2 linked regions of the Sporocytophaga myxococcoides DSM 11118 genome follow. The protein of the gene in region 1 interacts with the protein of each later gene in a pairwise test. Links are inferred from orthologs where the notes say so. Each region holds a gene or a part of one and is shown in the gene's direction. Other genes may lie near its edges.

Region 1 (15,998 bases):
AAACTGGAAGTGTGAAGATTTGGTGCAATAACAGTATACATAATTGCCCTGATAGTTATTGTTTGCAATTGCTTCATTGAAGAATTTTTTGGCCTTCTGAATCTGACTGCTGATTTTCGGCAGAAAGGTTAATTTTAAAGGAGTACCATATTTGTTTACTATGTCCATTAAAGGTACTTCATTGAAATGCAAATCATTGTCAACTACTTTAAACTCTTCTGTAGGAAAATAAAATGTCTGTTCAATCAGGTCAATGTATCTGTCCATTATTTGTTCTTAATTGCGGATAGTGCTGTTTAAAATTTGTGCAATATTGCTATAAAATTACAATCTTTGCAACGCCATTGAAGCAAACAAATAAAACTTAATACGGAATTCGTCCAATGGCTGAAAAATAACTTTAAAATGAATTTAGAAAAAAAGATAAAATCAGGAATATCAGAAGCTTTGAAAAGTCAGTTCAGCCTGGAAGATCAGGCAGAATCAATTCAATTGCAACCGACCAAGAAAGAATTTGAAGGTGCTTTAACTTTTGTAACTTTTCCATATACTTCCAAAACCAAGAAATCTCCGGAGCAAATAGGCGAGGCAATTGGTAAATTTTTAAAGGATAATCTGGAGGAAGTTTCTGATTTCAATGTTGTAAAAGGATTTTTAAATCTTGTCATTTCTGATAAAACCTGGCTTTCAATCTTTTCTAATAGCGTTCTAAGTGAAGACTTTGCCGTTTTACCTTCTAATGGTAAAAGGGTAATGGTAGAGTATTCAAGTCCAAATACAAATAAGCCTCTTCACCTCGGCCACTTAAGAAATAATTTCCTTGGTTATTCTGTCTCTGAAATACTTAAAGCCAGCGGATATGATGTAGTAAAAGCTAACCTTATTAATGACAGAGGAATTCACATTTGTAAATCCATGTTGGCTTATCAGATGTGGGGAAATGGAGAAACTCCTCAAACTTCTGGATTAAAAGGTGATCACCTTGCAGGCAAGTATTACGTGCTTTTTGACAAAGAATATAAGAAGGAAATAGATGGGCTTAAAGGTCTGGGAGTAGAAGAAGAAGAGGCAAAGAAGCAGGCTCCTTTAATGAAACAAGCACAGGAGCTTTTATTAAAATGGGAAGAAGGAGATAAAGAAGTCGTTGCTCTATGGGAAAAAATGAATGGTTGGGTGTATGATGGCTTCAATGCAACATACAAAACGATAGGTGTTACTTTTGATAAATTTTATTATGAATCGAATACCTACCTTTTAGGGAAAAACATAGTGGAAGAAGGCCTTGCAAAACAGGTATTCTTTAAAAAGCCTGATGGCTCTGTATGGGTTGACCTAACTTCTGATGGACTGGACCAGAAGCTCTTGTTAAGAGGAGATGGGACATCTGTCTATATAACTCAGGATTTAGGAACTGCAGACCTTAAATTCCAGGAATACAATGCTGAGAAATCTGTCTACGTAGTAGGAAATGAACAGGATTATCATTTCAATGTATTGAAGCTTATCTTGAAGAAGCTTGGTAAAACTTATGCTGATGGGGTGTATCATCTTTCTTACGGAATGGTAGATCTGCCAAGTGGCAAGATGAAATCAAGAGAAGGAACAGTCGTAGATGCAGATGATCTGGTAAAAGAGATGTTGGAAACTGCAGAGGCTAGAACCAAAGAGTTGGGTAAAATAGAAGGGTTCAGTGAGGAAGATCTTCAAGCTTTGTACAAAAAACTTGGTCTTGGTGCACTAAAGTATTTTCTGTTAAAAGTCGATCCGAAGAAGAGAATGCTTTTCAATCCAGAGGAATCTATTGAATTTCAAGGACACACAGGTCCTTTTATTCAATATACTTACGCTCGTATCTCTGCGATTTTAAGGAAGGCAAAACAATTAGGAGTAGATTTCAGACCAGAAGCTTTTTCAAATCTGGACAATATGCAACCATCAGAAAGAGAGGCTATAATCCTGATGACAAAGTTTCCTGAAAAAATTGAGGAGGCAGCGAAAAACTATGCTCCATCAGAAATAGCTCAGTATATCTTTGACCTGGCAAAAGCGTATAATCACTTCTTTGGTGCGGTATCAATTTTCTCAGAAGAAAAGAAAGAAGCACTTGCCTTCAGAATAGCATTTTCTTTCGCTGTAGCCAAAATAATCAATAGAGGGATGCAGTTATTAGGAATAGAAGTACCTGAAAAAATGTAAATTATGAAATTATCACTTAAATTTTCTTTTGTAGTTTTAGCTTTAACATTCATATATGTTCTTCCTGGGTGTGGGCAGATAAAGTCTAAACCTTTGGATGGTAAGGATGCTTTCTTTTCATTCTATTCCCTTAAGGCTTATACTTTGGAAGGAGATTCAATAGACTTTTCGAAATTCAGAGGGAAAAAAGTTTTAATTGTAAATACTGCATCCAAGTGTGGCTATACACATCAGTATGCTGAACTTCAGAAACTTCACGAAACGCATGGAGATAAAGTAGTAATCCTCGGATTTCCTTCTAACGATTTCTTTAATCAGGAGCCTGGGAATAGTACCCAAATCAGGGAATTCTGCACCGCAAATTATGGTGTAACCTTTCAAATGATGGAAAAAGTTACAGTAAAAGGAAAAGGACAGCATCCTGTATTTGAGTGGTTATCTGTAGCAGATAAAAATGGCTGGAACGATCAGGCTCCCAAATGGAATTTTTGCAAGTATTTAATTAATGAAAATGGTGAATTGGTGAAATTTTTCCCTTCCGGATCTACACCTATGGGTTTTGAAATTACAGAAGCGATCAACAAATAATGAGTTCAATAAAAGCATGGGTATCGGCATTTAGGTTAAGGACACTTCCTCTGGCTCTTTCGAGTATCATCATGGGCAGTTTCCTTGCCGCCAATGATGGGAGCTTTAAACTTTTAATCTGTCTTTTGGCAATTTTAACTACAATATTCCTCCAGATATTGTCAAACCTGGCTAATGATTATGGAGACTCCCAAAATGGTGCTGATAGTGTCTTCAGAAAAGGGCCTCAAAGAGCTGTACAATCGGGTAAAATATCACCGGAAACAATGAAAAAAGGAATGTATCTTTTTGGATCTCTTTCATTATTTAGTGGCGTAATTCTTTTGGTAAATGCTATTTCATTTTCCTCGTTGGGTACATTTGGCTTTTTCCTGATATTAGGTATCCTGTCAATTGTAGCAGCCATTAAATATACAGCAGGAAAAAATCCTTATGGTTATGCAGGTCTGGGAGACATTTCTGTATTTCTATTCTTTGGACTTGTTGGTGTCGGAGGTTGTTATTATCTGCATACACATACATTGGATTATAAAATATTATTGCCTGCTTTTGCCTGCGGCTTTTTCTCAGCAGCTGTATTAAACATCAATAACATACGTGATATAGAATCCGATAAGCTTGCAGGAAAATATTCTATTCCAGTAAGGTTAGGTAAAGGAAAAGCTAAAATTTATCACTGGTTTCTACTTATAGGAGGTTTCGGCTCAGCATTTACATACATTCTTCTAAATGAAAACCATTCAGTAGGAAAGTGGCTGTTCTTATTAAGTTTCCCTCTGATATTAATAACCGGAATAAAAGTTACCAAAGAAAATGAATCAGAAAAAATTGATCCTCAATTAAAACTCATGGCTCTTTCAACGTTAGCCTTTGTAATACTGTTTGGATTAGGCTTATTAATGTCCTGAAGCTGTTAATAACTATATCATATTCCTCTTTCTATTTCACTTATTTTTTCTGTATTTAAGCTTTATATTTTATTATAAATTTTTCGGTGTGTGAAGAAGCTAGAAGGAAAAGTTAGTATTATTACCGGAGGAGCCCAGGGTATTGGCAAGAAGACTGTAGATAGATTTTCATCCGAAGGTTCATCTGTTATTATTTGGGATATAGATATTGAAAAGGGTAATGAAACCCTTAAGGAAATAAAAGCAAATGGAATGGAGGATGTGACCTTTATGGAAGTGGACACAACTCGTTTTGCTCAAGTAGAAGAGGCTGCAAGAAGTGTTTTTGCATCAAGAGGACAAATTGATATTCTCATTAACAACGCTGGCATCACCAGGGACGCTGCTTCGATGAATATGAGCATTGAACAATGGCAACAAGTTATAGACCTGAATCTCACAGGTGTTTTTAACTGTACCAAAGCTATTGCTCCTTATATGGTTCAAAAACAATTCGGCCGCATCATTAATACATCGTCATTGGTAGGTATTTATAGTAATTTCGGTCAGGCAAATTACGCTGCAGCCAAATCAGGACTAGTGGGTATTACTAAAGTATGGGCAAGAGAATTAAGTAGACACGGAATTACTGTAAATGCAGTTGCTCCTGGCTTTATCGAAACCGAATCTCTGAAAAATGTACCGGAAAAAATCGTTAGAAGTATTAAAGATAAAATCCCGGTAGGGAGACTGGGTAAGCCTGAAGATGTTTCAAACGCCTATATATTTCTTGCATCAGAAGAAAGTTCGTATATAAGTGGATCAGTACTTACAATAGATGGAGGTTTTGTTTCATAAAGCAGAAAGCGGAAAGGTAAAAGCATCGTAACTTTTAGCTTTTACCTTTCCACATTCAGCTTATTAAACAGTCTCATACTTTTCCTCAATAACGACTTCTTTTAACTTTTCACTTTCAATTTTTAACTTTGGACTTTTAGCTTTCCGCTTTCCACCTTTATTCACGGGATATTTGCGTCCTGAAAGGTTGTTAAATACCATCGCAATTGCAAATAGAATAATAACTCCGGTGGCGACAGGAGAGACCACATACCAGTATCCCAAAGCTTTTATTTTAGCAGAGCCAATATTAGCAATCAGAGCAGTTGCACCTCCGGGAGGATGCAGAGTTTTGGTCATTTGCATTACCATGATACTAAGTGAAACTGCCAGAGTAGATGAGAACCAAAGCGTGTCTGGTAATAATTGAGCCACAGTCACCCCTACAAGTGCTGAAAGTATATGACCTCCAAACAGATTCCTTGGCTGAGATAAAGGGCTGTTAGATACTCCATATAATAATACGGCAGAAGCTCCGAAAGATCCTATTAAAAATATATGATCCTGAACTTCGAATATCTGGCTGTTGATGAGACCAATAAGTCCTATTCCGCAAAACGATCCAAGGAAAGTCCATAAAAGATCACTCTTATGCAACATGGTTTCCCGGTACATGACATATTTGGCAATTCTGAATTTTCGTGAAAGGTTAATGTTGGGTGTACTTTTAAATGGTTTCGATATTTTAATTTTCATTTTAAGGTTAAACCGAATAAAAACGAAGGGCTGCTTCAATTTATATGAAGCAGCCCTCAAATTTATCTAAAAACCAGGAATTAATTCAGATTCCAGGTGCATTGTTTTAGCGGAGATTGACCAGCCACCGCCTGGTCACATTTATAATTAACCATTTCTGAAATTGTCAGATAGGTTTCGTAAGTCAATCCAGGTGTTTCGTTAAAATGATACAGATTAACTGAATATACAGGATTGCAAACTTCGTTATTTTGAGAATTAGAAATTCCAGCTGTGAGTGCCAACGTCTTAAAATTAATAGAAATAGTTTTTGTCATGGCATTAAGGGTTAAATTGTTAAAGGATTGATTTAAACCTGTTACTACAGGAAATTAGCCAAAGCCAACTACGAAAGCTTACAACAACAATAACTGTTGTTATATGCATTTAACGTAATGGCAAAACGAAAGTTTACTGAAGAACCTTGTCCTTTAGTTACTTTTTCTTTTGAATCTCTAAATTGGGCTGTATTCATAAGTGTTAATTTATATGTGTTCCGAAAATCGAAACTAGGATTTAGCACCTTACATTTTTGGTGGCAGGTTGCTAGAAGTTCTCAGAGCCTATTCTCTCCCTTCTTCTTTATAAATCAACTACACACGGTAGGTGATCGCATTACAAATATATGCTACTGGAAATTTTGTTCCAAATAGTTTAACAAAAATAAATTAACCGGTGAATTTATTAAAAAATAATATCCTCAGTCCGGCTGTGATTACCAAACTGAGGATCAGGTAAATTGTTATGAAAAATTTTAATGATGCACTGTTTAACTACATCATTATCAAAGCTTTTCTATGAATTCAAATAATTCGCTTTTAATGCTTTTCATTTCCTTATAAAAACCGTCAACTTTTTCAGTAAGGTCTCGATGCCTTTCTCTATATGCTTCATCATAGTCTTTGGGGCGGTTTTGCATTATTCCAGCCAAATACATTTCATGAGCTTGGGTTTGCATGAAAAGATGTTCCAGCCAGTCATTATGCATTTTACTTAGAATTTTTTCATAATCTCTCAACTCCTCCTTATCATCTTCTGATCTCACTTTCAGAAGTTGCTTATTGATCAGATTCTTAAAAAAACGTATCTCATCCTTCCACAAATCCATTTCACTTAACCATTCTCTGGTCTGTTGATGTAAGACCTCAAGGCTTCCTTCAAGAAGGTAAGAGGTTTTTGGGGATTCCAGTAATTGTGTCATAGCCAACTATTAAATTATTTGAGATATTTTAATTTCTGATACAGGAAATCTTAAAATTGTCACCAACTGATTTGACTTTAAGTCTTCCGGATTTTCAAAATATATTTCATGGTATTTACCAATGAATTCCAGATTTTTACTTTTTGCAAAAGAACGGACCTTTTCTAGAGATTTTTTTCCTTCTGTTCGGCCACCTTTAAATGATGTCTGCAAACTCAAGCCCTCAGAAAGGCGATTTAATGTAATAGACTGGGTAAAAGACCATTCTGGGTTCTCTTCCAAAACCATTTTCTGTGACAAGCCAAGAATGTCTTCGTTGATTAATGCTGGCTCATTGATCATAATTGCCCATTTCCAAATTGTATCCATGTTAAAATCAAATGGTCTATCATCTTTCCACCACAAAACTTCAACAGGAGTGATTCCATTCGCACAAATATTAACCATTGGAGTCTTGGCAGATAAAATTTTTCTAGCATATTCATCAACTTTGAATAGAGTTAATGCTGCTTGCAAAAAATGCATATCAAATATCGCCGGACCTTCTCCATAAAGAGTGAAATAATTAAAATCAGGTACTTCTACCAGTCTAACTTCCTCTATAGAAGGATCATATAAATGCTTGTCCAGATCAATCAAAGCCTCCATTTTATTATATTTTGCATTCAACTTAAATCTTATAAAATTCTGTTCTTCAGAAATTTCAGACTGTTCCTTTCTACATATATAAAAAGCATAAACCAGAAGGTATTTGTTCCATTTAAAATTTGGGGCTAGGCTTACCTTCAGTATAATCAAATTGAAAATCTTGAAAAACTATTGTGTTGTATTGTGCTAATAACCAATACATATCGTTTATTTACTTAAAGTAGTGATTGCATATTGGTTCCATTATCAAAAAAACAGAAAGAAGAAGATCTGAATGTGTATAAATAAAAGCCAAATTTAGGATGCCAAATTGTGGCCATTCACTAAAAATACTTATCTTGCTACATTAAAAAATCCTAATTTCCATTTATAATATCTATGGCTGAAGGCGAAAACATAATTCCTATTAACATTGAAGATGAAATGAGGGGAGCTTACATCGATTATTCGATGTCGGTTATCATTTCAAGGGCATTACCAGACGTAAGAGACGGATTAAAACCTGTACACAGAAGGGTGCTTTTTGGAATGTCAGAATTAGGTGTTAACTGGAACAAACCTTATAAAAAATCCGCAAGAATTGTTGGTGAGGTACTTGGTAAATTCCACCCTCACGGTGACGCATCGGTATATGATTCCATGGTTCGTATGGCACAACCATGGTCATTGAGATATATGATGGTCGATGGACAAGGAAACTTCGGATCTATAGACGGTGATTCTCCTGCGGCAATGAGGTATACTGAGGCTAGATTCAAGAGAATCGCCGAAGAAATGCTTTCTGATATAAACAAGAATACAGTAGATTTTCAACCCAACTTTGATGATTCCCTTGAAGAACCCACAGTTCTTCCTTCAAAGGTGCCAAATCTTTTGATTAACGGAACTTCCGGTATCGCTGTTGGTATGGCTACCAATATGGCGCCACATAATCTACGTGAAGTTGTGGATGGTGTTTGTGCATATATTGATAACAATGACATCACAATTGAGGAGCTGATGGAATTTGTAAAAGCTCCGGATTTTCCAACAGGAGGAACCATTTATGGTTATCAAGGAGTAAAATCGGCATTTGAAACTGGTCGTGGAAGAGTTGTAGTGCGAGCAAATGCCACTTTTGAAAATACTCCTACAGGAAGAGATATGATTGTTGTCCACGATATTCCATATATGGTCAACAAGGCCTCAATGGTGGAAAAAACGGCACAATTGATTAATGAAAAGAAAATCGAAGGAATTTCTGATATCAGAGACGAATCAGATAGAGAAGGGCTTCGCATCGTATATGAATTGAAAAAAGATGCTATTCCAAGTATCGTTTTAAATAATCTCTATAAATACACTCAACTTCAATCATCTTTCGGGGTAAACAACGTTGCTCTTGTCAATGGCAGGCCAATGACAGTAAATCTGAAAGACATGATCAGACACTTTGTGGATCATCGTCATGAAGTGATAGTCAGAAGAACGAAGTTTGAACTGGAAGAAGCTGAAAAACGTGCACATATTTTACAAGGATATCTGATTGCCCTGGATCACCTTGATGAGGTAATAAAGTTGATCAGAAACTCCAGAGATCCTGAAGAAGCTAAAAAAGGTTTGATGGAAAACTTCGGAATGTCTGAAATTCAGGCTAAAGCTGTCCTTGAATTAAGACTTCAGCGTTTAACAGGCATGGAGCGTGACAAAATCGTTAAGGAATACGAAGAAGTTATGGCTTTAATTGCAAGGTTAAATGAAATTCTTAATAGCCAGGAGCTCAGAATGCAAATCATCAAAGACGAGTCTCTTGAAATGAAAGAGCGTTATGGTGATGAAAGGAGAACTCAAATCGTACATTCTGCAGATGATATTGACATAGAAGATATTATCGCGGATGATGAAATGGTTATTACAATTTCACACGAAGGTTATATTAAGCGTACACCATTAACAGAATATCGTTCACAGGCCAGGGGTGGAGTCGGATCAAGGGGAGCTGTTTCAAAAGAAGATGATTTTACGGAACATCTTTTTATTGCAACGATGCACAATTACCTTCTGATTTTTACAGATTCAGGAAAAGTCTTCTGGCAAAAAGTTTATGGAATACCTGAAGGAAGTAAAACATCGAAAGGTCGACCAATTCAGAATCTTATCAATGTAGAGAAAGAAGACAAAGTACGAGCGATTATTAATATAAAAACGTTGGTTGATGTCGATTATATTAATAATAACTTTATCATAATGGTTACAGAAAATGGAACCATAAAGAAAACTTCCCTTGAAGCATTCTCCCGACCTAGATCCAATGGTATACAGGCTATTACAATAAACGAAGGCGATAAACTTTTAAATGTAAGGCTTACCAATGGTAATAATGAAATTGTTATAGCCCTTAAATCTGGTAGAGCAATCAGATTTAATGAAGAACATGTTCGTCCAATGGGTAGAAATGCAGCAGGAGTGAGAGGCGTAACTTTGGCTGACGACGAAGACAAGGTAATTGGTATGGTTTGTCTGAGCTGCTCTGATAATAACCTTCTTGTTGTATCAGAAAAAGGATATGGAAAACGTTCTGATATCGACGACTATAGAGTTACCAACAGAGGAGGAAAAGGAGTTAAAACTCTAAACATTACTGAAAAAACAGGGAAATTAGTAGCAATAATGGATGTTTCGGATAAAGATGAACTGATGATCATCAATAAATCCGGAATTATAATAAGAATGCCAGTTGCTGCACTTAGAATTGTCGGAAGAGCTACCCAAGGAGTTCGTTTAATAAAGCTAAGTGAAACAGATGAAATAGCATCTGTTGCGAAAATTGAAAACCTTGGCCCAACCGAAATTTCGCCAGAAACGACCGATGCTATAGCATCTGAAATCCTGGAAATCGAATCTGAACTTCCTGATGTAGATTCTGAACTTCCAAATGCTGATGCTACTGAAGAGTCTCAGTCTGAAGAAGAAGAGGATGATGACAATGATAATGATAATGATAATGAATAATGGATAATTGATATTTACAAATGCCGGAATTATATTCCGGCTTTTTTTTGTAAGTCACACATAAACAGTTTTTTAACTATTTAAATCTAAAGAATTGATTTAGCTATGAAAAGAATCTTATTTAGTATCATATTAACAGGCTCTTCTCTAATCGGAGTTGCTCAGAACTCTGCTGTTACCAATGCAATCCTTTATCATAAAGATGGAGATTTGATAAAAGCAAAACAGGAAATTGACGAAGCTAGTCAACACGAAAAAACTAAAGCAAATGCAAAAACCTGGTATTACAAAGGGTTAATATACCAGGATATAGCAATGAACCAAAAACCGGAAGTAAAATCGGCTGCACCAGAGGCACTTCAGACTTCCTATGAATCATACAATAAAGCTGTAGAGTTGGATCCTTCTAAAGGCGAATATTCAAAAATGTCTTCAGCAAAACTACAGGAAATCTGGGGCTTGTTTATAAATAAAGGCTTTTCAGAATATGAGGCCAGTAACTATAAACAGGCAATCACAAGTTTTGAAACTGCCCAGAAGATTAAACCTGCAGACACTCTTGCTTACATTAATGCAATTTATGCAGCAGAACAAGTACACGACATGAATGTCATTAAAAACAGTGTGGTTAAACTTAATTCTCTCAACTATAAAAGCCCTGTTCTTTATTATTACCAGATTACAATTGAAAACGAAATAGAAAAAAGTCCTGAAAAGGCTCTTGCAACTGCCAAAAAAGGTCTTGTTGATTTTCCAAATAACAAAACCATACTGGAACTTCAAAAAAATCTTTACTTACAAACAGGTAAAGATTCAGAAGCTACTGCTTCTATTGAAAATCTGGTTAAGAATAACCCTAATGATATAAATCTTCTTAATCAGCTTGCAGTATTATATGGCAAAACTGATACAGATAAAGCTTTGCAGACTTATGGTAAGGTATTAGCCATTGCCCCAAATGATCTGATAGCCAATTTTAACACTGCTGTTATCTATTATAATACAGGAAAGGAAAAACACCAGAAACTTGGTACCCTTAGCGTAGGAGCTTATCAGAAAGAAGGTAAAGCTCTTGAAGCTGAAATCGATGAGTTATTCAAGAAATCCCTGGATCATGCACAAAAAGCAATAGCAAAAGCAGAAGACCCGAGTGACAAGCAACAACTTGATGTGCTAATCAATGAATTAAACAAGGCTATTAAAAAATAAGGGGTAAATCGGACCTTAAGTTACAATACCTGAAAGCTATCTTTCAGGTATTTTTTTTGGATTTCGACAAGGATATTTATTCCACTTTTACCGATAACAAACTGAAGTTCAATTGTATTTTTTCTTTAAATAATTTACCTTGCTCCGACAAAATTGAATAAAAACAGGATTATTAGTTAAAATTCTTTCTAAAATCATATATATTCTTCATTAAAATCAAATTAAAACTTGTTAATTTTGACTCTTATCCATTAATTTTACCTCTTTATCGAATTTCCCTATGTAACTATACTTTAGTTTATTTCGTAAAAATACATTGAAACCTTCCAATACCGTTATGCAAAAAATTGACCAGGTAATTATTGTAGGCAAAAACAGCGACTTCACTAGTCGCATAAAATCTTCCATTGAATCCTCTGGAATGGCCGACCAAGTTAAAATGGCTCTTAATGGAGGACATGCATTCTTATTTCTAGACCACCTTCATTTGGGCAGAAAGTTAAAAGAATCAAAAGTATTGGTATTGCTAGACATGGACACTCCAATTGTGGATGGATGGGATTTCTTAAAAGATTATGCGCATGCTTCAAGACTTGAAAAGGAAAATGTAATTATAGTTATATTGAACGAGCATCTTTCTAACGAAGAAAAAAGCAGAGCAAGTAAAATGGGAGCCAATTATTTCTTGTTTTCCTCATTCACAATTAATGCTCTTACATATATTGTCCAGAAACATTTCTTTAATAGTACTGTCAGAAAAATCAGGAATTGTTACGAAACATTCAGACCATTGAGATTAGGAGCAGCTTAATTCTATCAAAGTTTTGAATTATCATCTGATTATTTTTTTAACTTCAAATTGTGTCAATCAGAGATACTAAGGCACAACTCCATCGGTATTGCCGATTCCTGTTATTTCTAATTTTGAATTAATTAAATAAATTATCTTATACTGGTAAGTAAGGCAATTTATCATTTTTTGGGGACTAAATTAATTCAAAAAATCATACTTCTGCTCTTGATAATGCAAATGGAAATTCTATTTTTGACTTTATTAAAAATAGATTTTTATAGCTATGAGCGAAATTAAACCTGGAGACTTTGTAAAAATCAATGGTCAGGACACCGTAGTAGAAGTCCTTTCTGTCAAAGGCAACGATCTTGAAGTTGCTATGGGCATTATGAAAATGACTGTTAAGAAAAACAAAGTTACCTTTTCACAACCACCTCCTGAAACCATCAAATCTGCACCTGAAAATTCAGGGAACGTTAAAATTGACACAAAAGAAAAGTTATTACATTTTCAGTTTGAACTTGATGTCAGAGGCAAAGCCAAAGAAGATGTAATTACATTGTTAACAAACTGGGTTGATGATGCTCTTCTCTTGGGTTTACCCGAAGCTCGCATTGTGCATGGTAGAGGAAGTGGAATATTGAAAGATACAGTTAGGTCATTTCTTCGGAAATATAAAGAAGTGGAAAGCGCAACAGATGAAGCACGTGAGAAGGGAGGAGACCACGTAACTCTTGTAAAATTCAAAGCTTAAAGAGAACACTTCAATTAAAAATATCATAGCATCAGATTCTTTTTGTAAGAATCTGATGCTTTTTTTATTCCTACTGACACACTGTTGTCAGTCATTCTCTATTTATTTGTATTGATAAGCTGCTATTTGAAAATAATCAAATCAAAATCATGACACCTTCTGAAATTTTAAACTATAGACTTATCAACCACGGTTTGGTGAATAGTAGTAATACATCTTGCGAGGAAGTTGTGCGTAAATCATGTGTCATTCAGTCTCAGGATTTTCCTGCATCTAAACTGGCAATTGGAATACGTTTACCCAATTCGTCTGAATCCGATATTATTAATTGTATTAATGACGGATCAATTATAAGAACTTCGGCATTGAGAGGTACTTTACACCTTGTTTCTTCAAAAGATATAAAGTGGATACTTGACCTGGCGGGCCCTGCGGTTATAACTCGAATGCATAAACAGTATCACAGTGTCAGCCTTGATGAAAAATCATTTTCAAAAGCATTTAATATATTTTCCAAAGAACTCGATGGTATATATCTGACGAGACAAGAACTCTATGCATTACTTATAAAGAATGGACTATCTCCTGAAGAAAACAGAGGTGTATATCTTATTAACCGTGCATCGCTTCAAAAAATTATTTGCCAGGGGCCGATGAAAGATAATGAGATTACCTTTACACTGCTTGATTCCTGGGCTCCTGAAGCTAAAATCCTTGAACGAAAAGAAGCTTTATACGAACTGGCAAAAAAATATTTTCAAAGCCATGGCCCTGCAACATTTGCTGATTTTGTAAACTGGTCTGGTTTATCGAATGCTGATGCAAAAAATGCTTTTGAATCTATACTATCCAGCATGACCAAAGAAATATTCAACCAATCAGAATATTGGTACTTTAGTAATCTTAAGATAAATCCTATCCCCAATAAAGTATTGCTGCTTCCGGCATTTGATGAATATATTTTAGGGTATAAAAACAGAGAGCTGTTTTTGGATGCTGAGCACAATAGGAAAGTCATTACTGTAAATGGTTTATTTTATCCTACAGTTATTGTAAATGGAAGAGTTGTCGGAGTATGGAAAAAAATATTGTCCAAAGGAAATGTGATCCTGGATATCCAACTCTTTGATAATCTCAGCAAGATAAAGCAATCTGCTATAAAAGAAGAACTTAAAAGCCTTGAGAGTTTTCTGGAAATGCCTGTAATCCAAAAGGCTTTCTAAACTGTAACAATCAATGATACATGAAGCCGGAATTTAATATTATGAGAGAGCAATTTAAGAACGTATTAGTTTTCAAAACAGACAAGAAAGTTTTAACCTATCAGGAAATGATACATGAAGCATTAATTGAATTCAATGATAAGATCAGCTGGACAGTTGACATGGATGATCGGGACAAAGTCCTGAGAATAGAATGTGACTCTTTGTCTGCAGAAGAAATTATTCTTAAAATGAAGCAGGCTGAGTTCTTTTGTGAAGAACTGGAAGATTGAAGTGGGAGACTTTGATTTGATGAAATCTGGGAAATCACCTCTGGGAAACAGTTCTTTTCTGTAACTTAAGATCCAATTCATTATAACCATTACCTCAATTTAATTTTATGAAAGGGATTCTTAAAACACTAGTCATATTCCTGCAATTTTCCTTCTCCTCTGTTAAAAATTCCAAACCTGAAATATTTGTCTTCATTACAGAAGATGTTTTTCAGCTTTCAGACGGAAGACTCGTGGTAAGTGGTCAAATTAAAAGCGGAAACATAAAAAAGAGCGAAAAACTTGTTGCAAAAGTTGATAATATTGATAAACTCCTGATCATACAACAAATGGAAGTATTTGGAAAACCCAACGGAACAGAAATTGGTGTCAAAGATGATTTTGTTGCATTTACAATTTCTGATATAGCAAAGGATAAAGTTGGAAAGGGAATGGTGTTTTTGAAGGAACAGTAATATTTACCTTAATTTATAAAATTGATGAGCCTGGAGGGGATATTTCTATTGAATATTAAAGTTTTTAAGTAAAAATTTGAAATTGAAGTTCATTGTTTCACCCAAGTATACCCGAAAAAGAGATTTGTATTTATACATTTATTAAAATGGGAGCAATGTTTAAAATAAATTTTTAAGTTCTGCTTGGCCACATTCATCTTCGAATGATCAATTAATTATACTGACTTTTACTGTAAATGTCCATTTTTTTGATGCAGTCAGAGATTAATTGAGGTCTCTTTAAATTAGGATGACTTATTTTTTAAGCTAAAAAACTTATTTCCATACAAACCAGTTCTTTATTCTTACTTTCTTGTACTAAGTGTAAGTTAAAGCTCTGACTACCGTTTCAAATTGCCTTAAAATTCTATTTTTATCTATCCAGAAGTAAATTTCAAACACTTTATATTAGAATAATTCAATAAAAGCTATTTTTTAGTCTACTTATTTTTAATCTAAAAAAATAAGTAGTTTTACTTACTTTTTAATTCATTTTTCACTATGTTTGATTTGTGAGGTATTTAAGGCTAAAATGATATAAAAAATCGAAAAATAGGTTTAAATTTTAAGTACAAAATCTAAATTTAACTATTTTTCTCCATCAATGTAGTAAGTATAATACCAGAAATGTAAAACAAGCTGAGTTTTGTAATTTAAAATTGTAATACTATGTCATCAAACCATAAAGAAAGTTTAAAATCTACTTGCTCATATTGCGGAGTTGGTTGTGGTATCATAGTTGAAAAAGATAAAAAGGGAAAGATCAATGTAAAAGGTAATCCAGATCATCCCGGAAGTAAGGGAATGCTTTGTTCCAAAGGAATGAATCTTCACTACACGGTAAATGATAAAAGTGACAGATTGCAGTATCCGATGATGCGCTACAGCAGGGGAGACCAGATGCAAAGAGTTTCATGGGATAGTGCATTGGATAGAGCTGCCGCAGTCTTCAAAAATTTTATCCAAAAATATGGTCCGGACTCCGTTGGACTCTATGCTTCAGGCCAGATGCTGACTGAGGAATATTATGTTGCGAATAAACTGGTAAAGGGATTTTGGGGAACCAACAACATAGACACAAACTCAAGATTATGCATGAGCTCAGCTGTT
Region 2 (15,848 bases), on another replicon or contig:
AAATGAGAGGGTATCTGACCAATGAAGCACAGATAGTAGGTGTTGAAAGCAGAACGTCGTCACCTGTATCCATCCCAAGAAAAAAAGAAGAAAGGGAACATATCCAGATTAAAAGATTGTTCCCATGTGGTGAGGGTGCCGGATATGCAGGAGGGATTGTATCTGCTGCCATGGATGGAGAAAAATGTGCAGAAAGTCTGGCGGCAATTTATGGAGCTAAGAATCATTGATTTTTGAATATTATGAATAAAAGAACTGTCATTTTGGGTGCTACCCCCGATTCATCAAGATTTGCATACAAAGCAGCTCATATGCTGGTGAAATTCGGTCACGAAATATTTCCTGTAGGAATTAAAAAAGGAGAAGTTGCAGGAAAACCTATTATGAATGACAAGCCAAGTATTGATGGTATAGATACTGTCACTCTTTATGTAGGTCCTCAGAATCAGACTAATCTTTATGAATATATTATCAATCTGAAGCCCAAAAGGATAATATTTAATCCAGGTACAGAGAATGATGAACTGATTGAGCTGGCACAGAAAAATAATATAGAGCCTGTCATGGGGTGCACACTCGTAATGCTCTCAGTGGGTACTTATTAATGTCCTGATTAATAGTTCGTTGTTTATTTTAAGAGCCAACTACGAGGATATTTCGCCCTGTTGATAAATATTTATCTATTCCTCCCTTATAAAGGCGAATAATCTAATTAAAAATTGTAAATTTACACTTTACAATACCCTTCTATAATGAACGAAATTACTGATAAAGTGAGCAATTACTCAGCGGATAACATTCAAGTTCTGGAAGGCCTGGAAGCTGTAAGAAAGCGTCCGGCCATGTATATCGGAGATATTGGCGTAAAAGGTCTCCATCACCTTGTCTGGGAAGTAGTAGATAACTCCATTGACGAAGCGCTGGCCGGTTATTGTGATACGATAAATGTCACTATTAATGAGGATAATTCAATAACTGTTTCTGATAACGGTCGTGGTATTCCAACAGGAATTCACACTAAAGAAAACAGATCTGCTCTTGAAGTTGTAATGACAGTATTGCATGCGGGAGGAAAGTTCGATAAAGATACCTATAAGGTTTCCGGAGGTCTTCACGGTGTGGGTGTTTCCTGCGTAAATGCGCTGTCTATTCATTTAAAGGTAACAGTCGAGAGAGAGGGAAAAATCTTCGAGCAAGAATATTCCAAAGGAGCTCCTTTGTATCCAGTTAAAGTGGTAGGAGAAAGCGAAAAAACAGGGACAACTGTTCATTTCGTTCCGGATGATACCATTTTTACAGCAAAGGAATATAAATACGAAACAGTTGCAACCCGTTTGAGAGAATTAGCATTCCTTAATAAAGGAATTACAATTCACCTTACAGATGTCAGAACAAAGGCAGAAGACGGGACTTCAATTACTGAAACTTTTTATTCACAAGGTGGTCTGAGAGAGTTTGTTCAGTATCTTGATTCAACAAGGGAGAAACTTATTCCTGATCCTCTTTATATGGAGAGTGACAAAGGGCCTATTCCTGTTGAGGTTGCAATGCAGTACAACACCTCTTATACTGAAAACGTATTTTCTTACGTCAATAATATCAATACAATAGAGGGAGGTACACACGTTGCCGGTTTCAGACGTGCTTTAACCAGGACGTTGAAGGCCTATGCTGAAAAATCAGGAATGCTGGAGAAGCTGAAGATAGAAATTAGTGGAGATGATTTTAGAGAAGGCCTAACAGCAATTGTTTCAGTGAAGGTGGCTGAACCTCAATTTGAAGGTCAGACAAAAACAAAGTTAGGAAACTCCGACGTGATGGGAGCTGTAGATGTGGTAGTGGGAGATATGCTTACTACTTATCTGGAAGAACACCCGAAAGAGGCTAAAGCAATAGTTGCAAAAGTAGTACTTGCTGCTCAGGCCAGATTAGCGGCTAAGAAAGCAAGGGAAATGGTTCAGAGAAAGAACGTTCTTTCCGGAACTGGTTTGCCTGGTAAACTAGCAGACTGCTCAGAGTCAGATCCTTCACTTTGTGAAGTTTACCTCGTAGAGGGGGATTCTGCAGGTGGATCTGCAAAACAGGGAAGAGACAGAAAATTCCAGGCAATTCTACCGTTGAGAGGTAAGATTCTTAATGTAGAAAAAGCTCAGGAACACAGGATTTACGAAAACGATGAGATTAAAAATATCATCACAGCGTTAGGTGTAAGCTTCGGAACTCCTGAAGATGATAAAGCACTGAATCTTGAAAAGTTAAGATACCACAAGATCATTATCATGACCGATGCTGATATTGACGGTAGTCACATCAGAACACTTATTCTTACTTTCTTCTTCAGATATATGAAGAAGCTGATAGAAAATGGTTATCTATATATTGCACTTCCTCCGCTTTATCTTGTTAAAAAAGGAAAAGAGGAAAGATATTGCTGGACAGAGGACCAACGTGATATGGCAATAAAGGAAATTGCTAAAGAAGGAAAAGAAGACTCTGTAAACATACAGAGATATAAAGGTCTCGGAGAGATGAACCCGGAACAGTTGTGGACAACAACAATGGATCCGGAGAGAAGAAGTTTAAAGAAAGTATCTATTGAGTCTGCTGCGGAAGCTGATCACCTGTTTTCGATGCTGATGGGAGATGAAGTAGCGCCTCGCCGCGAATTCATTGAGAAAAACGCAAAATACGCAAAACTGGACATCTAAAATATACCGATGGTACTCAGGTAATTTTAAACTTTTTCCGGAGATATATTATTTTTATATCGAGGAAGGTTTATAAATTGCATTTCATTATGCATACCTCTAATCATTGAAAGTGAAAATAAGAAAGCTCCTGGGAGGGTTCAAATCTGTTGAGGCGGTAAAAAATAAACTTAACAGGTATAGAAGACATATTTCAATGTTACTGCAACAGACCCCGGTAATTACCAATAGTAAATACATCAGCAGAGATCTTAGCTGGATGAAATTCAATTACAGAGTTTTAGACCAGGCTAAGAAATCCAATCGTACTATCTTTGAGAGACTAAAATTTCTGGCAATAACCTCTTCCAATCTTGATGAATTTTTTATGATCAGGGTTGGAAGTCTCTATAACTACATAGACTACGGAAAGGAAAGAGTTGACTATTCTGGCCTGAGAGAGATTCCGTTCAGAAAAACTTTGCTCAGTGAAGTTCAGGATTTTTGTAAGGATCAGGTTGCTTATTATGGAAAAGAGCTAAAACCTTTATTTTCAGAAAATGGATTTGTAATAGCCGGAATCGAAGATCTTTTTGAGGAAGAAAAGGAAAAGGTGATTTCTTATTTCAAGAAACTTGTCTTTCCGATGCTTACCCCGATGGTATATGACAATTACCATTCATTCCCAATTCTTATGAATAAAATCCTGATTTTTGGTGTCATTACCAGAAATAAGGAAAGTGCCTCTGATCAAAGAAAATTATCCTTTGTTCAAATACCTCAAAACCTACCTCGATTTTTTGAAATTGAAAGGGATGAGAAAATTATTTTTATTCCTATTGAGGAAATAATTCGCTGGCAAATTCATAAGCTGTTCAGAAACGTTGACATATTATCAGTAAATCTATTCCGTATTACAAGAAACGGGGATTTTTCACTTGAAGAAAGTGATGATATGGAAGCTCAATTTATTGATGAGATAAAGAGAAAGCTAAAGACAAGAAGAACAGCAAGGGTTGTAAGGGTAGAAGTAGAGCCAAAATATTCTCAATGGATGATGAAGCTCTTAACTGAGCGTTGGGAAATTGATGAGTCTAATATTTTTGTCAATGACAATCTTATAGATTATACCAGTCTTTGGCATATTATCAATCACAAAAGATTTAAAGACAAGCTTCCGACGCTTCCTGCCCCTGTAAAGCCTATAAGCTTCGGGAAAGAAGTGGATGAAGATCTTTTTGAATATCTGAAGTTTCATGATGTACTGCTACATCATCCTTATAACAATGTCAGACCTGTTATTGATCTGATAGAAAGAGCGGCTGAAGATCCGGATGTACTCTCTATCAAAATTACTATTTACAGACTGGCCAAAGAGTCAAGAATAACTAACGCTTTGTTAAAAGCAGCTGAAAACGGTAAGCACGTTTCGGTTCTGTTTGAAGTTAAGGCCAGATTTGATGAGGAAAATAACATTAAGGAAGCTCAGAGACTTCAGAAGGCTGGCTGTTTTGTGATATATGGAGTCAGTAATTATAAGACACATACCAAGCTGATGATGATTGTCCGCAAAGAGGACAATGAGAAGGTGACAAGATATGTGCATATGTCGAGTGGTAACTATAATGAAGAGACAGCTAAGTTCTATACAGATCTCGGATTGCTTACTACCAATGAGGTTTATGCTCATGATATCAATGAATTTTTTAATGTTATAACAGGACATTCTGTACATTCTGAATATAAGTATCTAATCACCGCTCCAGGAAATATGCGTAAAAAGCTTATTGAGCTTATTAATCAGGAGGCTGAAAATGCTAAGAATGGATTACCTAGTGGAATTGTGATAAAAATCAATTCTTTGCAGGATGATGAAACCATAGATGCTCTATATCTAGCTTCTCAAGCTGGAGTTTCAATAAAACTGATTGTAAGAGGAATGTGTTGCCTTAGGCCAGGTACTGAAGGTGTTAGTGAAAATATTTTTGTTAAATCCATTGTTGGAAACTTCCTTGAGCATTCCAGGATCTACTATTTTCATAATGCGGGTGATTCAAAGGTTTATGGCGGTAGTGCTGATATGATGGTAAGAAGTTTTGAAAGAAGAATAGAATCTCTGTTCCTGATTGCAGACCCATTATTGAAACAACAAACAATCAGCATTCTGGATTATTCACTCAAAGATAATGTGAATAGCTATGTGTTGTTAAATGACGGTACTTATATCAATCAGGCCACTGAAGGTGAAGAGCCATTTAATGTGCATGAAGAGTTTTATAATGTTACTAAAGAAATAGTTTTAAAAGCGAAGCTCTTCTAATTTCAGAAGGGCTTCAGTTATTTTTATCCGCAATATTTTAATAATAGAATTTTAATGGAAGAACCTGAAAAAAAGAGCAACAGGCTTGAGACATACTGTGGCTTGTTACTTGCTGTATTTGCCGCAGTACTTGCTATTGCAGATCTGGGAGGAGGAAAATTCGGGGATGATGAAATTATTGAGACTAATGAGAAAAGCTCTGCATACATGTGGTATCAGTCCAAAAGTATTAAAGAATCATTGGCTGAGGGGCAAGGCGAGTTGCTCAAGTCATTACTTAAGTCAGGAGTGATTGTTGAGGATAAAAGAACTGCAATTGAAAATGTTGTTGCAGGACTTGATAAAGAGGTGGAGAGATATTCTAAGGAGAAGAAAGAAATTCTACTTGGGTCAAATGCAGTGGGTAAAGAAAATTGGGTGCAGGAACTGAATGGAAAACTAGGCCAGGTGATAGGGGTAAAAGAATGGGAAGAACACCTTCGAATTCTGGGAAGGGCAGGAGATTATTTTGATCTTGCTACACTGTTTCTTCAGATTTCTCTGGTGATGGGTGCTATAAGTCTTATCACATCAACGGAAAAAAGTAAAAAAGCTTTTTTTATGTTGCTTATTGGCCTGGGATTAATAGGAAGTACATTTACAGTTTATGCGTTCAGTATCGTTCATTAAAATATGAAAGTACCTGTATCTGCTGTCGTTATAACATACAATGAGGAAAGAAACATCGAAAGATGTTTACAATCCCTTGCTCGTCTTACTAACGATATTATAGTGGTGGATTCATTCAGTAGAGATAGTACTGAAGAAATTTGCAGAAAATACAATGTTAATTTTCTGAGAAGAAAGTGGGAGGGATATGGTCCTACCAAAAATTTGGGCAACAGCTATGCGCGCTATGATTATATACTTTCTCTGGATGCAGATGAAGAGCTGTCAGGAGAGCTGATCAATGAAATCAAAAGCGAATTTAATAATAAGCCTCAATACGATTGCTATGAAGTGCCACGAAAGTCCAATTTCTGCGGTAAATGGCTGAGGTTTGGGCACTGGAATCCTGAATCTCATATCAGGATTTTTCGCAAAGATAAAATTTATTGGGATAGCAGCCCCGTACATGAAAAGCTCTGTTTTGAAAAGAATACGACAATCAAAAAGCTTAAAGGATCTATTCTTCATTATACTATTTATTCGCTTGATCAGTATGATCAGAAAAATGATAAGTATAGCACGCTGGCAGCTGAAAGACTTTTTAAAGATGGAAAGAAACCTGGATTTATCAAGTTATACATTAGTCCGTTTTATAGGTTTTTTCATTCCTACATACTTAAGCTGGGTGTACTTGACGGATATTATGGTTATGTCATTGCCAAAGAAACAGGTAAAGTGACCTTCCAAAAATATAATAAACTGAAAAAGTTAAGGGCAGAAAAATAAATTCCCGGATTATTTCGGGAACTTATTTGTATTGATGATGGTCACCTGTTCTTCTAAGTTGTGCATATTTCTTCTAAACAACATTTGTATCAGGCCATCTTTCAGACCTAGTTCAGGCACTACCATTTCTTTAGCTCCTGCATATTTCATCACAGAAATATAGATATCCGAAGCCGGAACTATAACATCAGCACGGTCAGGATTGAGGTTTAGTACATGAATCCTATCTTCGTAAGTCATTGCAGCTACCTGTTTCTGCACTCCTTCAATCTTGTCGATTTTAATACTTGGCTTAAGGTCTTTTGATCTTGAAAGGTTAGCTAGTTCATAGATTTTTCCTATGTTGCCACCCGTACCAATAGCATAGACAGGAATACTTGCCTTAGATATATTGTCTTTTACCCACTTCTCCATTCTATTCCACTCTTCAGGCGCATCTAGTTTATTAAGTCTTCTTACCGATCCGATTTTAAAGGATTGTGCAGCAACTTTCTTTTTATTTACGAAAATATTCAGCTCCGTACTACCGCCTCCTACGTCAATATGGATATAGCTTTTTTCGTCAAGTTCATTAAATAGAACTGCATTTATTAGATCAGCTTCCTTATCTCCATCAATAATATCTATTGAAATATCAACTTCTTTCTTTACTCGTTCTGCAATTTCCCTTCCATTTGTAGATTCTCGCATCGCTGAAGTCGCACAGAATATATAATCATCCACTTCGTAAAGCTCCAAAAGCATTTTGAAAGTTTTCATCAGCTTTACGAACTTTTCCTCTTTTTCCGGACTAATCTTATTGAACTGGAATACATCCTGACCAAGCCTAAGCGGAAAACGGACATATTCAAGTTTCTTAAAGTTGAATATGTCATTGTGTTTCAGGATGCTTGTTATCTGAAAACGGATAGCGTTGGAGCCAATATCTACTGCAGCAAATTTCAAATTAAATGGGTTTTATTGTAAAATTGAACAGCATTGAATTTCAGGAGTTAATCCGAATCGAAGCTTTTCTTAATTCAATTCAAAAATAGAGGAATTAAGGAAAAGAGATGTTTAAAATGTTAAAAAATTATTACATCAACCTTTGAATGCAAAGAATTTTGGAGATTATTTCTTTAAAAAGAAACTTTATTATTAATTTGCATTGAACTTATCCGGAAAGACGGAGGGATTGGGCCCTTAGATGTCTTAGCAACCCTTTAAAAGAAGGTGCTAACTCCCACTCTGAGAATTTTTATTTTCAGCAGAGAAAGATAAGGTAGAACTCCTTCCCGGGAATCTCTCCGTTTAAGCTCTTCATAATTTTATTCATTAAAAAAAAGTTATTGAAAAATGACTGTTAACATTCAGGAAGTATTAAAGAAAAAGATACTTGTGCTTGATGGTGCTATGGGGACCATGATTCAGGGGTATACACTTGAAGAGGAAGATTTCAGAGGAGAAAGATTTAAAGATCATAAAGGCGATTTGAAAGGCAATAACGACTTGTTATCGCTTACTCGTCCCGATATCATTAAAGAAATCCACCTGAAGTATCTTGAAGCCGGCGCTGATATTATCGAAACAAATACTTTTAGCGGTACTTCGATTGCTATGGCGGATTATCATATGGAAGATCTTGTTTATGAACTAAACTATGAATCTGCAAGAATTGCCAAAGAAGCTACGGAGATTTATAACCAGAAGGATCCTTCGAAACCAAGATTTGTAGCGGGATCAATAGGTCCAACAAACAGAACGGCTTCATTATCGCCAGATGTAAACAATCCAGGCTATAGAGCCGTAACTTTTGACGATCTGGTAAAAGCATATTATGAACAAGTAAAAGGCCTTGCAGATGGAGGAGCTGACCTGTTTCTTGTAGAAACAGTTTTCGATACTCTTAACTGTAAAGCTGCTTTATTTGCTATTGAATCTTATAAGGAAGATACAGGATCAAAGATTCCTGTGATGATTTCCGGTACAATTACTGATGCAAGTGGAAGAACTTTATCTGGACAAACAGTAGAAGCTTTCTTGTATTCAGTAACTCACTTGCCTGTTTTAACAGTAGGTTTTAACTGTGCTTTAGGAGCAAAACAATTAAAGCAACACATCCGGGATCTTGCAAAGGAATCTGTTACAGGTATCAGTGCACACCCTAATGCCGGTTTGCCCAACGAATTCGGTCAATATGATGAAACTCCGGAGGAGATGGCTTCGACCATCAAGGAGTTTTTAGATGAAGGTCTTCTAAATATTATTGGTGGATGCTGCGGAACCACTCCTGCACACATTAAAGCAATTGCAGATTTAGCCGCACAATACTCTCCTAGACCAAATCCTGAATCAGATCATCTTTCAAGATATAGCGGACTAGAGCCTTTGAAAGTCTTCAAAGGAGCTAACTTTATAAATATCGGAGAAAGAACCAATGTTACAGGTTCTAAAATGTTTGCCCGTCTTATCAAAGAAGGCAATTATGAGGAAGCGCTTGCTGTAGCCAGAAACCAAGTTGAAGGTGGGGCACAGGTGATCGATGTGAATATGGATGAGGGGATGCTTGACTCTGAGCAGGCAATGACTACTTTCCTTAATCTTATTGCTTCTGAGCCTGATATTGCGAAACTTCCTATCATGGTGGATTCATCCAAATGGTCCGTGATTGAAGCTGGTCTTAAATGTGTACAAGGTAAAGCCATTGTAAACTCTATAAGCTTAAAAGAAGGCGAAGAGAAGTTTAAAGAACATGCCAGAAAAGTCAGAAAGTACGGTGCTGCAGTTGTTGTAATGGCGTTTGACGAGCAAGGACAAGCAGATTCTTACGAAAGAAGAATCGAGATCTGCAAAAGAGCTTATGATATTCTTACTAAGGAAGTAAATTTCCCTGCAGAAGATATAATTTTTGACCCTAATATACTTACTGTTGCTACAGGTATTGAAGAACACAATAATTATGCTGTGGATTTTATCAATGCTACAAGATGGATCAAAGGAAATCTTCCGGGTGTAAAGGTAAGTGGTGGTGTTAGTAACATATCCTTCTCTTTCAGAGGAAACGATGTGGTTAGAGAAGCGATGCACTCTGCTTTCCTGTATCATGCAATTAAAGCAGGTCTGGATATGGGTATTGTTAATGCAGGTATGATTGAGGTTTATGAGAATATTCCCAAAGATCTGCTGGAGCATGTCGAAGATGTATTACTGAACAGGCGTCCTGATGCCACAGAGCGAATGCTTGAGATGGCTGAAAAGGTTAAAAATAAAGGGAAAGAGGCTGTTAAAGATGAAACCTGGCGTAAATTACCTGTTGGGGAAAGATTAGCTCATGCTCTGGTGAAGGGTGTTGTTGATTATATAGATCAGGACGTAGAAGAAGCAAGGCATATGTTTGCTAAACCATTAGAGGTTATTGAAGGGCCTTTGATGGATGGAATGAACATTGTAGGTGATCTTTTCGGTGAAGGAAAAATGTTCCTGCCTCAGGTAGTGAAGAGTGCAAGGGTAATGAAAAAGGCGGTAGCTTATCTGCTTCCATTTATTGAAGAAGAAAAGAAAAAAGGAGGAGGAGAAGGCCGAAGTGCAGGTAAGATCCTTATGGCTACAGTAAAAGGAGATGTACATGATATAGGAAAAAATATTGTCGGTGTAGTTTTGGGATGTAACAACTATGAGATCATCGATCTTGGGGTAATGGTGCCTACCGATAAAATCATTAAGGCCGCCCAGGAAAATAACGTCGATATCATAGGACTTAGCGGTCTGATAACCCCTTCTCTTGATGAGATGGTTACAGTTGCAAGGGAAATGGAAAAGGCGGGTTTAAAGGTGCCTTTGTTGATTGGAGGAGCTACAACATCAAGAATTCATACAGCTGTAAAAATTGATCCGCACTATAGTGGTTCAGTTGTCCATGTACTGGATGCATCAAGAAGTGTTCCGGTTGCTGGAAGTCTTATGAGCCTCGAAAATAAAGATAACTTTGTTCAGAATCTTAAATCGGAATATTCTAAAGCTCGCGAGGAACATTCTAAAAGGCAAAAAGATAAAAATTATATCAGCATTGAGCAGGCAAGAGCTAATAAAACACCTATTGACTGGTCGACTACGAAAGTAACTAAGCCTGCATTCCTGGGTACAAAATTCTTTGATGATTATTCTTTGTCAGAGATTAGTAAATACATCGATTGGACTCCTTTCTTCCAGACCTGGCAGCTTAAAGGAAAGTTTCCTAAGATTTTAGAAGATCCGATTATCGGGACAGAGGCTAAAAAACTTTATGATGACGCAAGAGCTCTTTTAAAAGAAGTCATAGAGAAAAAATTATTGCAGGCAAAAGCAGTTATAGGGTTTTATCCTGCCACAAGAGGAGGGGATGATGATATCATTCTGCATGAATTCAATAAAGAAATAATAGATCACGGCAATCATAAGCACGAAGTCTTCAGAGAGGATAGAAGTAAAGTCCTTACAACTTTCCATACTTTGAGGCAACAAGGCTTGAAAGGCAAAGGTATACCTAATCTGGCACTCAGTGATTTTATTGCTCCCAAAGAATCGGGAATCAGTGATTATATAGGTGGTTTTGCGGTGACAGCGGGAATAGGAATTGAAGCTATAATTGAAAAGTATGATAAAGAACACGACGATTATAATTCAATACTTATAAAAGCAATAGCAGATAGATTGGCTGAAGCCTTTGCTGAATGTATGCATGAGAAGGTAAGGAAAGAGTATTGGGGATATGCAAGTGATGAGTCATTCGATAATGAGGCTTTAATAAAAGAAGAGTATGCAGGAATAAGACCTGCACCAGGGTATCCTGCATGTCCGGACCATACAGAGAAGAGCATCTTATTCAAGCTTCTTGATCCTAATTGCAGAACAGGAATTGCATTAACCGAAAGCTTTGCAATGTACCCTGCATCATCGGTAAGTGGTATGTATTTTTCTCATCCTGATTCCAAATATTTTGGCTTGGGTAAAATAGAAAAAGATCAGGTGGTAGACTATGCCAAGAGAAAAAATATGTCAGTAGAAGAAGTTGAGAAGTGGCTTAGCCCAGTTCTAAACTATGATATTTAATGAAGTTAAAAGTTGAAAGCTCAAAGTTTAAAGTATTGGGATTATGGGGAATTTTAAGGCGAAAGTCTCGTCAGGCGAAAATGATTATCTTGATACTTAATTTAAAATCAGGCTTTTGATTTTTTATAAAAAAAGGCTGTCCCAAGAAATGAGACAGCCTTTTTTATGATTTTATAAAATCCCATTATGGGTTTGCCTGAGTCTGAGCTTGGGCTTGCTGACTATAGTCATTGATCAAAGAAAATGCAGATTGTTTTAAGTTGTTCAATTTTTCAACTCCTTTCTGCACTTGACCATTCACGTCGGTTTTTAGCTGAGATGCTTTGTCAGAGATATTTTTTCTTGTTACATCTCCTTTTTCTGGGGCTAATAGAATACCGGCAATTGCGCCCGTCGCCGCTCCGGCAAGGAAACCCAAAAATACTTTCACATTTTCATCCATAATTACATTCGGTTTTGGTTGTACATCCAGTTCCTTTACTAATATATAAAGTGATTTTGAGTGAAATATGTTTCCCATAGGGGAAAAATTGACAATGAATTTCTTCTAAAATTGTACTTTTTTTACCTCGTAAGGGATAGATACTTGTATTTTATAGATGAAAAACCTATATTTTGTGTATCAAAAGTATCACTGTTATACTTCCCTATAACAGTGAGAAACTTAAACCGCCAAAAATGTTTTCCCAAAGTATTGATCATTTGCGCCTTGAGTGGCTCATTAATTTTTACAATAAATTAACGGAGCTAAAAGAGATTCTGGTTATTTCAGATGAAGAACTTAATTCCATTCGGAATGATCTGAAAATGTACCAGTTCTCCTTGAAAAGGATTGAATTTTCCAAGAAGCAATTCCGAAGAAATAACCTTGTAAAAGATTTTTATGCTTATGGTGAAAAAGTGGAGGTGCAGGAAGCTTTAAGTGATTTTGATGAAATGGAGGTTCCTGATAATGTAGAACCAGGCATTTTCAGAAGAATTTCGGATTATATCGAGTACTTGAAGTCCAGACCACAGTTTTGTCGTCAGATAGATCAAAGTCTGGCATTGTTCAGGTTTAAAGTGCTGTTTGACATTTCTGTAACATTAGAGCCTCAGCTTCAGGTTTTCCTTGATGGTGGAAGACCATTGATAAGACTAATGAACCGAAAGGCAGATTCCCTTGATTTATATGTAGACAGAAAGGATGGAAGAGGGTTTGTTTTTTTAGCCAATTATACCCTTAAAGATTTTATAGACACGCATCCTATTCCTCCAAGTTCCTCTATGGTCGTCTGGCAATATATTGCTACATTTAAAATAGGTGAGGATCAGGTGGGGAATTTTTCGGATCCTATTTCCATAAATGTTCAAAGAGAACATTCAGCAAACAAAGATGGGAATCTGGCGCCTGGCTTATTTTAAGAAAAGACCATTTCCCGCATAATATTCCTTTAAAAACTTGAAGACCTTTAATGATTTTTTAAAAATGACTAAAAGCTTAAACCTTTTACTATTTATTGGTTAAACTCTTCGATAAAATAAGTATTTTTGAGCTATCACTTATCTAAGAAGATGAAAGTCGTAGAACACCTGAAAAACGCTAAAAAGACTCTTTTTTCTTTTGAAATCCTTCCACCTTTAAAGGGCCAGGATATTCAGTCTCTTTTTGATGGAATCGATCCTTTGATGGAGTTTAAACCTCCGTTTATAGATGTTACATATCATAGAGAAGAGTTTGTATTCAAGAAAAGAGAAAATGGGCTTCTTGAAAAAAAATCTATTAGAAAAAGACCCGGAACTGTAGGGATTTGCGCAGCTATCATGAATAAATACAAGGTAGATGCTGTACCTCATATTATTTGTGGCGGATTTTCAAGGGAGGAAACGGAAAATGCACTCATTGACCTAAACTTTCTTGGTATCGACAATGTACTGGCATTACGAGGAGATGCTATAAAGTCCGAGGGTACTTTTATTCCTGAAGCCGATGGCCATCATTATGCCTCCGATCTTATCAAGCAAATTAAATGTATGAATCAGGGTGTATACCTTGATGATGATTTGCAGAATCCCGTTCCTTCAGATTTCTGTATTGGAATAGCGGGGTATCCTGAAAAGCACTTTGAAGCGCCCAATCTTCAGACAGATATTAAATATCTAAAGCAAAAAGTTGAGCTGGGTGCAGAATACATCGTTACACAGATGTTCTTTGATAATCAGAAGTTTTTTGATTTTGTGAAGAAATGCAGGGAAGAGGGGATTACAATTCCAATTCTACCTGGGCTTAAGCCTATAACTACCCAAAAGCAAATTACAATACTTCCAAGTATATTCCATATGGACATTCCAGTCGAATTGTCTGAAGCAATCAGCAAATGTAAAACTACTGATCAGGTGAAAGAAGTTGGAATAGAATGGACAATTCAGCAATCCAAAGAGTTGATGGAATTCGGTGTACCTGTTCTGCATTATTATTCTATGGGGAAATCTGATAGCGTAAAACAAATAGCTTCTGCTTTATTTTAAGATTTATAGATGTCTGCGGTAAAAATTATTGAATGCCCCAGAGATGCGATGCAGGGCATTAAGGAATTTATTCCTACTGAACTTAAAATAAAATATATCAACCAACTTCTGAAAGCAGGGTTTGATACCATTGATTTTGGAAGTTTTGTATCTCCGGCTGCTGTGCCACAGATGAGTGATACAGCAAAGGTACTTGAGCAGCTTGATCTTTCCGGATCTAAATCAAAGTTACTAGCTATTATTGCAAACGTTAGAGGAGCACAAGATGCAGCCTCTCATAAGAAAATACATTATCTGGGGTTTCCTCTTTCTCTTTCTGAAACTTTTCAAAAAAGAAATACCAACAAAAGTGTTGAAGAAGCCTTTGTTCAGGTGAAAGAAATACAAGCCATTTGTGAATTAAATAAGAAAGAGTTTGTGGTTTATCTTTCAATGGGCTTTGGAAATCCTTACGGAGATCCATATAATGTAGAATATGTTAAAGATTTTACAGGAAAACTTTTTGATATAGGGGTAAGGATAGTATCATTATCAGACACAATAGGAATAGCAAAGAAAGAAGATCTGCAATATCTATTTACTTCTTTGATTCCTGCTTTTCCAAAGATTGAATTCGGTGCTCATTTACATGCTTCTCCTTTTAACGCTGTTGATATGGTTAAGGAAACTTATACAGCAGGTTGTAGAAGGTTTGATGGCGCCCTCAAAGGATTTGGCGGATGCCCTATGGCAAAAGACGATTTGGTAGGTAATATCGCTACTGAAAAAATGCTTGAATATTTCTCCTCTCATAACATAGAAACAGGCGTTGATTTTAAAGCATTAGAAGATGCTATGGCAATAGCAGCACAGGTTTTTCCACAATAGTATGCGCGCAGTAGAAGTAAACCTTTTTATACCCTGTTCTGTTAACCACTTCTTCCCGAAAACCGGATTTAACACTATCAGATTACTTGAACACCTGGGATGCAAAGTACATTTTAAGGAAAATCAAAAATGCTGTGGTTTGCCTTTCTTGAATACAGGAGCTTTTGATGATGCAATGGAGTTTGGTGTAAAGTTTTTGGAGGAAAATTCATCATCTGTAAACTACACTGTTATTCCATCCGGCGCCTGTCTTAATATGGTACGGAACAATTATAAACTTTTCTTCGACAGTTCTTCTCATAGGAATGATTATAAGAACTCGAGGAAAAAGACATTTGAACTTAGCGAATTTATTGTCAATGTTCTCAAAGTGGAAAATGTAAAAGGTGCCAATTTTTCTGGAAGAGCTGTTTACCATGATTCTTGCACAGCACTTAATTTTTGTCAGATTAAAGATGCTCCCCGAAAATTGTTAAAGTGTATCAATGGTCTTGAATTGCTGGAATTTAATGAAAGCAGTTGTTGTGGTTTTGGAGCAAACTATTCATTGTGCTCCAGCAAAGCCTCTCAAAATATAGTTGGTAAAAAGGTGGAGGAGGCCTTGGCTATGAACGCTGACTATATCATTTCGACAGACTACTCATGTCTGGGGCATTATGCAGAATATATCAGCAAAAATAAGAAGGCATTAAAGGTGATCCATCTGGCTGATGTCCTTGCTGAATCGTTGCTTATTTCACAATGAGGTCCTTTTGTGCGGGCTGAAACCCGGTAATGATGCCAATCCCTCCTGTTACATTTGACATGATCTTCGATGGTTGTGCAAAAGGATTTCCATTTGAATCTGAAGCATTTTTAGTTGAAGTGACAAAGTCATAGTAATCTTTGTTGATATGAAAGAGTTGAATTATAACTTTGCTCCCCTGAAAGAATATATAATTTGAACCAATCCCTCCTTGTTCGGT

The links.
Region 2: the proteins of gyrA (region 1) and gyrB interact in binary tests that used the Escherichia coli proteins (3 or more experiments, as listed by UniProt). The link is inferred for Sporocytophaga myxococcoides DSM 11118 from one-to-one orthologs.

The regions. Positions count from the first base shown.
Region 1 is NZ_AUFX01000003.1:171,742-187,739, reverse strand. What follows is about bases 7,211-10,343. They hold gyrA (DNA gyrase subunit A), read left to right. Parts: upstream 7,211-7,530; coding sequence 7,531-10,143; downstream 10,144-10,343. Other genes in these bases: K350_RS0100490 (tetratricopeptide repeat protein), read left to right, coding at 10,249-10,343; K350_RS0100500 (GyrI-like domain-containing protein), read right to left, coding at 7,211-7,302. Outside these bases: K350_RS0100540 (type III PLP-dependent enzyme domain-containing protein), read right to left, coding at 1-267; argS (arginine--tRNA ligase), read left to right, coding at 406-2,196; K350_RS26795 (glutathione peroxidase), read left to right, coding at 2,200-2,784; K350_RS0100525 (1,4-dihydroxy-2-naphthoate polyprenyltransferase), read left to right, coding at 2,784-3,692; 3-oxoacyl-ACP reductase FabG, read left to right, coding at 3,783-4,529; K350_RS26790 (HPP family protein), read right to left, coding at 4,593-5,264; K350_RS0100510 (hypothetical protein), read right to left, coding at 5,345-5,581; K350_RS0100505 (hypothetical protein), read right to left, coding at 6,088-6,504; more of K350_RS0100500, read right to left, coding at 6,514-7,210; more of K350_RS0100490, read left to right, coding at 10,344-11,352; K350_RS0100485 (response regulator), read left to right, coding at 11,690-12,163; K350_RS0100475 (Smr/MutS family protein), read left to right, coding at 12,429-12,899; K350_RS26785 (winged helix DNA-binding domain-containing protein), read left to right, coding at 13,049-14,122; K350_RS26780 (hypothetical protein), read left to right, coding at 14,164-14,394; K350_RS0100460 (hypothetical protein), read left to right, coding at 14,502-14,849; K350_RS0100455 (nitrate reductase), read left to right, coding at 15,558-15,998. UniProt on the Escherichia coli protein: A type II topoisomerase that negatively supercoils closed circular double-stranded (ds) DNA in an ATP-dependent manner to maintain chromosomes in an underwound state.
Region 2 is NZ_AUFX01000005.1:457,963-473,810, forward strand. What follows is about bases 248-3,230. They hold gyrB (DNA topoisomerase (ATP-hydrolyzing) subunit B), read left to right. Parts: upstream 248-752; coding sequence 753-2,708; downstream 2,709-3,230. Other genes in these bases: K350_RS0107940 (CoA-binding protein), read left to right, coding at 248-605; ppk1 (polyphosphate kinase 1), read left to right, coding at 2,905-3,230. Also shown: K350_RS0107935 (NAD(P)/FAD-dependent oxidoreductase), read left to right, coding at 1-230; more of K350_RS0107940, read left to right, coding at 243-247; more of ppk1, read left to right, coding at 3,231-5,007; K350_RS0107955 (DUF4337 domain-containing protein), read left to right, coding at 5,062-5,676; K350_RS0107960 (glycosyltransferase family 2 protein), read left to right, coding at 5,680-6,441; K350_RS0107965 (Ppx/GppA phosphatase family protein), read right to left, coding at 6,451-7,386; metH (methionine synthase), read left to right, coding at 7,777-11,508; K350_RS0107975 (YtxH domain-containing protein), read right to left, coding at 11,693-12,028; K350_RS0107980 (hypothetical protein), read left to right, coding at 12,187-12,912; metF (methylenetetrahydrofolate reductase [NAD(P)H]), read left to right, coding at 13,063-14,016; K350_RS0107990 (hydroxymethylglutaryl-CoA lyase), read left to right, coding at 14,026-14,883; K350_RS0107995 ((Fe-S)-binding protein), read left to right, coding at 14,885-15,628; K350_RS0108000 (DUF4249 domain-containing protein), read right to left, coding at 15,615-15,848. UniProt on the Escherichia coli protein: DNA gyrase negatively supercoils closed circular double-stranded DNA in an ATP-dependent manner to maintain chromosomes in an underwound state.